2 regions of the Streptomyces sp. NPDC001717 genome follow, and region 1 is predicted to be linked to the other one. Evidence: riboswitches for the same ligand, from Rfam matches in the RefSeq annotation. Region 1 holds a riboswitch; the other holds the start of a gene.
The links. Region 1 has a riboswitch for S-adenosylmethionine ahead of ACFYZL_RS37405 (aminotransferase class V-fold PLP-dependent enzyme). Riboswitches for the same ligand answer to the same signal wherever they lie in the genome.
Positions count from the first base shown of each region.

Region 2: linked by a shared signal. The riboswitch ahead of thrC (threonine synthase) and the one ahead of ACFYZL_RS37405 (aminotransferase class V-fold PLP-dependent enzyme) in region 1 are both predicted to bind S-adenosylmethionine.

Region 1 covers NZ_JBIAUK010000043.1:24,848-28,814, reverse strand. The annotation lists gene ACFYZL_RS37410 (ferredoxin) at 1-519, opposite strand, end outside; gene ACFYZL_RS37405 (aminotransferase class V-fold PLP-dependent enzyme) at 544-1,917, opposite strand; SAM riboswitch class IV at 2,162-2,278, opposite strand; gene trpD (anthranilate phosphoribosyltransferase) at 2,386-3,450, opposite strand; gene ACFYZL_RS37395 (cytochrome bc complex cytochrome b subunit) at 3,614-3,967, opposite strand, start outside.
Region 2 covers NZ_JBIAUK010000001.1:47,187-51,153, reverse strand. The annotation lists gene ACFYZL_RS00255 (cold-shock protein) at 281-487, opposite strand; gene ACFYZL_RS00250 (MoaD/ThiS family protein) at 896-1,174, opposite strand; gene thrC (threonine synthase) at 1,211-2,485, opposite strand; SAM riboswitch class I at 2,503-2,655, opposite strand; gene ACFYZL_RS00240 (glucosyl-3-phosphoglycerate synthase) at 2,841-3,791, shown strand; gene ACFYZL_RS00235 (trehalose-6-phosphate synthase) at 3,848-3,967, shown strand, end outside.

The sequences.
Region 1 (3,967 bases):
GGCCAGGTGGAAGACGTAGCCGCGCAGGTACTCCGACAGGGGCCCGTCGATGTGGGCCGCATAGGCCCGCGCCCCGGCCGCCGTGTCGCGGAACTCCTCCCGTTCCGACGTCGCCCACGCGCCCCAGCCCACTCCCATGGCCCACTCCCGCACCCGGCCGCGCTCCCGCCACCAGTCGCGGACCAGCTCGGGCGTCCAGTGGGCGTCGCCGTCGTGGTGGTAGCCGAGGAGGGTCTCCTCGGTGGCGGCCGCGTATAGGTCCCGCACCTCGTGCGGCGCTCGGGGCTGGCGGTAGACGAACTCCTGGCCGTACTGGTCGTCGTACAGGACGAGGTCCGGCGCGTGCAGCCGCCCCGTCAGGCAGGTGTCGGTCTCCGCCCCGTAGAACGGGCCCGGTACGTTCAGCCAGTTGCGCTGCTCCCAGCGCCCCGCCCAGGGGCCGGTGACTCCGTGGGACCTGGCGAACGCGGCGTCGGGCGCGAGGCCGGTCAGTGTGGGGATCGGATCCCAGTAGCTCATGGTCGTGGTCCTGGTCCGGCCCGCTCAGACGGCCGGGACGCAGCGGCCCTCTTCGGTGCGGTACTGCCACTTCGCACCGTCCGTGACGAGTTCCTTCACCGCGTGGACGAAGCGGTCCACGTGCTCGTCGGGGGTGCCCGCGCCGAAGCTGACGCGGATCGCGTTCAGCGAGCGCTCCCCCGGCGCCGCCTCCGGCGCTCCGCACTCGCCCTGGGCCTGGGGCTCGCTGCCCAGCAGGGTGCGGACCAGCGGGTGGGCGCAGAAGAGGCCGTCGCGGACGCCGATGCCGTACTCGGCCGACAGGGCCGCGGCGAAGTGGGAGCTGTTCCAGCCGTCCACGACGAAGGAGATGACGCCGACGCGCGGGGCGTCGTCCCCGAAGAGGGACAGGACGCGGACCGCCGGGACCTCGGCCAGGCCGGCGCGGACCTTGCCGATGAGCTCCTGCTCGCGGGCGACCAGCGTGTCGAAGCCGGCCTCGGTCAGCGCCCGGCAGGCGGAGGCGATGGAGTAGACGCCGATGACGTTCGGGGAGCCGGCCTCGTGGCGGGCCGCCGTGGTGTGCCATTCGACGTCGACGCCGCCGTCCTCGCGCCGGGCGACCTTGCGGGAGGCGCCGCCGCCGGCCAGGTACGGATCGGCCTGCTGGAGCCAGTCCGCGCGGCCGGCGAGTACGCCCGAGCCGAACGGCGCGTACAGCTTGTGGCCGGAGAAGGCGACCCAGTCCACGTCGAGGTCCTGGACGGAGACGGGGTGGTGCGGGGCCAGCTGGGCGGCGTCGAGCACGATCCGCGCGCCGTGGGCGTGCGCGGCGGCGGCGAGTTCCTTCACCGGCCACAGCTCACCGGTGACGTTGGAGGCGCCGGTGACGCAGACCAGGGCGGGACCGTACGGGTCGCGGTCGGCCAGCGCGCGCTCCAGGGTGGCGACGGCCTCGTCCGGGGTGCGGGGGGCGTTGAGGTAGCTGACCTGCGCGTTCGTCCACGGCAGCAGCGAGGCGTGGTGTTCGGTCTCGAAGACGAAGACCTGGCAGTCGGCGGGGAGGACGGCGGCGAGCAGGTTCAGCGAGTCGGTGGTGGAGCGGGTGAAGACCACCTGGTCGGAGGGGCGGCAGTCGAGGAACTCGGCGACCGTGGCCCGGCTCTGCTCGAAGAGGTCGGTGGAGAGCTGCGAGAGGTAGCCCGCGCCGCGGTGGACGCTGCCGTAGTAGGGGGCGTACGCGGCGACGTCGTCCCAGACGCGCTGGAGGGCGGGGGCGCTGGCCGCGTAGTCGAGGGCCGCGTAGGTGACCTCGCCGCCGGTGACGAGCGGGACGGTGACGTCCCGGCCGAGGACCGCGAGCGGTTCGGCACAGGCGGGGTCGACGGTGGCGGCGGCAGCGGCGGTGGCGGCGTTCAGGGTCGCGGACATGGCGGTATCTCCCGGCAGGCAGGGCGGAATGGCTTCGGTGTGCCCGTACGCGGGTACGGCGGCGCTGCGGCCGTCCGGGGTACGGGAGAGACCTCGGAGGAGAAGTGGGGACGTACGCGGGTGTGCGGAAACGACCCTGATCCGAGGGTTGAAGAAGGGGCGGAGTCGCCCTATCGCATTCGCTTGCTCACGGAAAACGCTCCTCGATAGACCAGGACCCCTGGTTTCGAGGGATCCGCGCTTGCCGTAGGCCTTGCTGCCTACGACCTGGTCATCACCCGGGGCACCCCGCCACGGAAGGAGGGTTGCCGGACAGCAAGCCGGGGCCTAAACGCTGTCACTCGTGACCTGATCCGCATCCTGCCACAAGATCGACCGAACGCAAGACCCCGGTCCACATGCTGGACCGGGGTCGTCGCTTTCTCGCCGTTCTCGCGCAGCCCGGCTGCGGCGGGCCTACCGGTTGGTGGCCGTCACCCACCGCTCCAGGGCGGCCCGCGCGGAACCCGAGTCGATCGACTCGGCCGCACGGGTGATGCCGGCCGCGATCTCCTCCTCCAGCGTGCCGGTGCCCGGGTCGAGGGCGACCAGCGCCGCCGCCGAGTTCAGCAGCACCGCGTCGCGGACCGGGCCGGTCTCGCCGGCCAGCAGTCGGCGGGCGACGTCCGCGTTGTACGAGGGGTCCGCGCCGGCCAGCGCCGAGACGTCGACGAGGTCGATGCCGACGTCCCGCGGGTCGAAGGACTGCTCGGCGACCTTGCCGTCCCGGACCCACCAGACGTGCGACGTGGCCGTGGTGGTCAGTTCGTCGAGGCCGTCGTCACCGCGGAAGACCAGCGCGGACGAGCCCCGCTCGGCGAGCACGCCCGCCACGATCGGGGCCACCCGGGGGTCGGCGACACCGGTGGCCTGGGCCCGTACGCGGGCCGGATTGGTCAGCGGGCCCAGGAAGTTGAAGGTGGTGCGGATGCCCAGTTCCTTGCGGGCGGCCGCCACGTGCCGCAGGGCCGGGTGGAACTTGACCGCGAAGCAGAAGGTGATGCCGGCTTCCTCCGCGACCTCCACGACCCGCTCCGGGGTGAGGTTGAGGTTGACGCCGAGCTTCTCCAGCACGTCCGAGGAACCGCTCGCGGAGGACGCGGCCCGGTTGCCGTGCTTGACGACCTTCGCGCCGGTTCCGGCCACCACGAGCGCGGACATCGTGGAGATGTTCACCGTCTTGGCGCCGTCGCCACCGGTGCCGACGATGTCCACCGTGCGGCCCGGCACCTCGATGAGGTTGGCGTGCGCGTACATGGCCCGTACGAGACCGTTGATCTCGTCGACCGTCTCGCCCTTGGCCCGCAGCGCGACCGCGAAGCCGGCGATCTGGGCGTCGGTGGCCTCTCCCCGCATGATCCGGTCCATGGCCCAGGCGGTGTCGTCGGCACTCAGGTCACGGCCGGTCAGCAGGGCGTCGAGGACGCCCGGCCAGCCGCGGGCCGCCACGCTGTCGCCGCCCGCCGGGGTCACAACGTTCATGGTCCGCTCCTGCTGCTCGTCAGAGATCCACGTCGAATGGGAAGGGCTTCAGCCTATCCAGCCCCGGGGACGGCAAAGAGCCCCGTCCAGACACTGGACGGGGCTCTCGCCGTGGCGACACCAGGACTGACCGAAATCAGTCCCTCATGCGGTCAAGCGGGGATCAGTGGTGGCCGTGGCCGGACTGGATCTCCTTGTACTCCTCCACCGTGGGCTTCATGATCTGGTTGCCCTCGGCGTAGAAGCCCTTGCTGAGCTTCGCGCGCAGCTTCTCGCCGGCCTTCACCTTGCGCTCGACACCGTTCTCGTCGACCGTCGGGCCGATCTCGATCGGCTTGTACTGCTCGTGCGAGGTGAGCGTGTGCAGCTTGCCCTGCGGCAGCGGCTCGTGGACCTCGACGAACTCACCGTGCGGCAGACGCTTGATGATGCCGGTCTCGCGACCGTGCAGCACCTTGTCGTGGTCCCGGCGCTGGAGGCCGAGGCAGATCCGCTTGGTGACGATGAAGGCGACGAC
Region 2 (3,967 bases), on a different contig from region 1:
CGTTCAGTAGCACTCTCAACCGGAGAGTGCTAACGCCAATGATTAGCACTCGACCCCTGTGAGTGCAAGCGGCTTCGAAGAAGCCCCATTGAGGGGTGGCGGTCGGGTGACGGGTGGGAGCAAGCGGCTTGGGGCAAGACCGGGCCGACGGCCCAAGGGGCGTCCGACAAACGCACGAGGGGCCCGCATCCCTCCTCGGATGCAGGCCCCTCGTCGTGCGTGCGCGTACGCGGGTGCGCGCGTACGTACGTGTCGCGTCGGTGGTCGATCGCTCCGGGACTCAGCCGAGTGCGAGCTTGACCATGTCCGCCTGCGGACCCTTCTGGCCCTGCGAGATCTCGAACTCGACCCGCTGACCCTCTTCAAGGGTGCGGTATCCGTCCATCTGGATGGCGCTGTAGTGGACGAACACATCCGCACCACCGTCGACCGCGATGAAGCCGTAGCCCTTCTCCGCGTTGAACCACTTGACGGTGCCCTGAGCCATGCCTAACTCCCCTATTACTGGCCCTTGCGCGGGAACGCACTTCGCGTTACCGGGTCAGAACTTGCGTCGGAACGCGTCGACCGAGGCTGAATGTATCTGCGCGGATGCTGTCTGCAACAGGTCAATCCGACGAGAAATCTGGACACCCAGATACATTGAAATGAAGTGAAAATTTGGCATATTCCAGGGCAACTCGGGCCCGACATGTCTCGCCAAAGCCCCATACCGCACCCGCACATTGACCAGATGTCGACCCTCACGCGACCCGTTCATATGCGCCGGGCAAGAACCGCGGAGGGGACTTCCCCAACTCTACCGTGCCCAATCAAGCAGAATTGCCCCCTCCGCTTTCAGCGGAGGGGGCAATTCTATTTATGGAGATCCTGTCGACGACCCGCCGGCGACGGGTCAGCAGCCGCCCGCGACGGCCGGGATGATCGAGACGCCCGCACCGTCCGGCGTCGCCGCCTCCAGCCCGCCCTCGAAGCGCACGTCGTCGTCGTTCACGTAGACGTTCACGAAGCGACGGAGCTTGCCCTGGTCGTCCAGGACGCGCGCGGCGATGCCCGGGTGGTTCTTCTCCAGCGACTCGATGACCTCGGCCAGGGTCGCGCCCTCGGCCGTCACCTCGGCGGCGCCGGCGGTGTAGGTGCGCAGGATGGTGGGGATGCGGACGTTGACGCTCATGGCGACACTGCCTTTCCGGTAGTGCGTAGGGAGTGGTCAGGCCAGGCCGGCGGCGCGGAACGCGTCCAGGCTCGGGCGGATGGTGGCGGTCTGGCCGCTGTCGGCGGCCACCGCCTCCAGGGTCTTGAGGCCGTCACCGGTGTTCAGGATCACGGTGGTCAGCGTCGGGTCGAGCAGGCCGTTCTCGATGAGCTTCTTCGTGACGCCGACGGTCACGCCGCCCGCGGTCTCGGCGAAGATGCCCTCGGACTGCGCGAGGATCTTGATGGCCTCGACGACCTGCTCGTCGTTGACGTCCTCGACCGCGCCGCCGGTGCGGCGGGCGATGTCCAGGACGTACGGGCCGTCGGCCGGGTTGCCGATCGCCAGGGACTTGGCGATGGTGTTCGGCTTCTGCGGGCGGACCACGTCGTGACCGGCCTTGAAGGCGGCGGACACCGGGGAGCAGCCCTCGGCCTGGGCACCGAAGATCTTGTACGGCTTGTCCTCGACGAGGCCGAGCTTGATCAGCTCCTGCAGACCCTTGTCGATCTTCGTCAGCTGGGAGCCGGACGCGATCGGGATGACGATCTGGTCGGGCAGCTGCCAGCCGAGCTGCTCGCAGATCTCGTACGCCAGGGTCTTGGAGCCCTCGCCGTAGTACGGGCGCAGGTTGACGTTGACGAAGCCCCAGCCCTCGCCCAGCGGGTCGCCGATGAGCTCGGAACAGAAGCGGTTGACGTCGTCGTAGTTGCCCTCGATGCCGACCAGGTCGCCACCGTAGACACCGGCCATGACGACCTTGCCCTGCTCCAGGTCGTGCGGGATGAACACGCAGGAGCGGAAGCCGGCGCGGGCGGCCGCGGCGCCGACGGCGCCGGCCAGGTTGCCGGTGGAGGAGCAGGAGAGCGTGGTGAAGCCGAACGCGCGGGCCGCCTCGACGGCGATGGCCACGACGCGGTCCTTGAAGGAGTGCGTCGGGTTGCCGGAGTCGTCCTTGACGTAGAGCTTGCCGGTGACGCCGAGCTCCTTGGCCAGGTTGGCCGCGTCGACGAGCTTGGTGAAGCCGGGGTTCAGGCTGGGCTTGGAGGCCACGTCCGCGGGGACGGGCAGCAGCGGGGCGTAGCGCCAGATGTTGTTCGGGCCGGCCTCGATCGCGGCGCGCAGGGCCTCGGGGTCACCGGTGGGCAGGTCGTAGGCGACTTCCAGCGGTCCGAAGCACTCGACGCACGCGAAGATGGGACCGAGCTCGAAGCGGGTGCCGCACTCGCGACAGGAGAGACCGTTGGCGGGTCCGAGGTCAACAGAGGTGGCGACAGTCTGTGCAGCCATGATGGCGAGGCCCTTTCTCCTCATCTTCCCCATGGCGCACTTCGCCATGAGACGGAATTGGCACCTTCCCTAGCCGGGGACCCCGCGGGATGCGTATCGCATCGCGAGAACCGACTGGAGGGTTGCCGGGGCTTCAACGGGCCGTGTCCCTCTGCCCCTCTGGATGAGCGGTATGGCACCGGCACACGCGCTCTATGGCGCGCCGGTGCGTTTGTTCGCGGGGACCCCCGGCATGCGGCGGTCCTTCGCGTTGTTCAAGACTGTAACCGAAGGTCCGGGCGGGTGAGACTGCTGTCCGAACCGCGAGATGGATCACATATCGCACCATAACGCCGAAACGCAGGGAGTGCTGAGGGTGCTGGAAGAGGTGGAGCGCTGGCTGGCAGACCGCTCCTGGTCAGCCGCCGACCGACCGCTCGACCAGCTGCTCGACCGGAAACGGGCGGCGGGCACCACGGTCAGCGTGGTGCTGCCCGCGCTCGACGAGGAGCCGACGGTCGGGACGATCGTGGAGACCATCCGGCGCGAGCTGATCGAGGGGCTGCCGGTCCCGCTGGTCGACGAACTGGTGGTAATCGACTCGGGCTCCAGCGACCGGACGGCCGAGGTCGCCGCGAAGGCCGGCGCCCGGGTGGTGCACCGCGACGACATACTGCCGCGGATCCCGGCGCTGCCCGGCAAGGGCGAGGTGCTGTGGCGCTCGCTGCTGGCGACCACCGGGGACATCGTCTGCTTCGTCGACGCCGACCTGCGGGACTTCTCGGCGTCCTTCGTCTCCGGGATCGTCGGACCGCTCCTCACCGAACCGGACGTGCAGTTCGTCAAGGCGATGTACGACCGCCCGCTCGGGGACGCCCCCGGCCAGGGCGGCCGGGTCACGGAGCTGGTGGCCCGCCCCCTCCTCAACCTGCACTGGCCGCAGCTGGCCGGTTTCGTGCAGCCGCTGGGCGGCGAGTACGCCGTACGCCGCTCCCTGCTGGAACGCCTCCCCTTCCCCGTCGGGTACGGCGTCGAGCTGGGCCTGCTGGTGGACGCGCTGCACACGGTCGGCCTGGACGCGCTCGCCCAGGTCGACGTGGGCGTACGCGTGCACCGCCACCAGGACGGGCAGGCACTGGGCCGGATGGCCGCGGCGATCTACCGCACGGCCCTGGTCCGGCTCTCGCGCGGGCACCTCGTGCGGCCGGAGCTGACGCAGTTCGAGCGGGGACCGGAGGGATTCGTACCGCGGGCCCATCCGGTGGACACCGAGGAACGGCCCCCGATGGTGGGCGTCAAGGAGTACGCGCTGCGCCGCGTGGCTTGAGGCGGCGTGAGGTTTCGCATGGTTTGAGGGGGACCCGGCCGGGCTAGGTGTGCCGCATGGCTTCTCAGGTACTCGTCGCGGCGAACCGTGGCCCGCTGTCCTACGCCCTCGCCGCCGACGGCACGCTCAGCGCCCGGCGCGGCGGGGGCGGTCTCGTCTCCGGCCTCTCGGCGGCC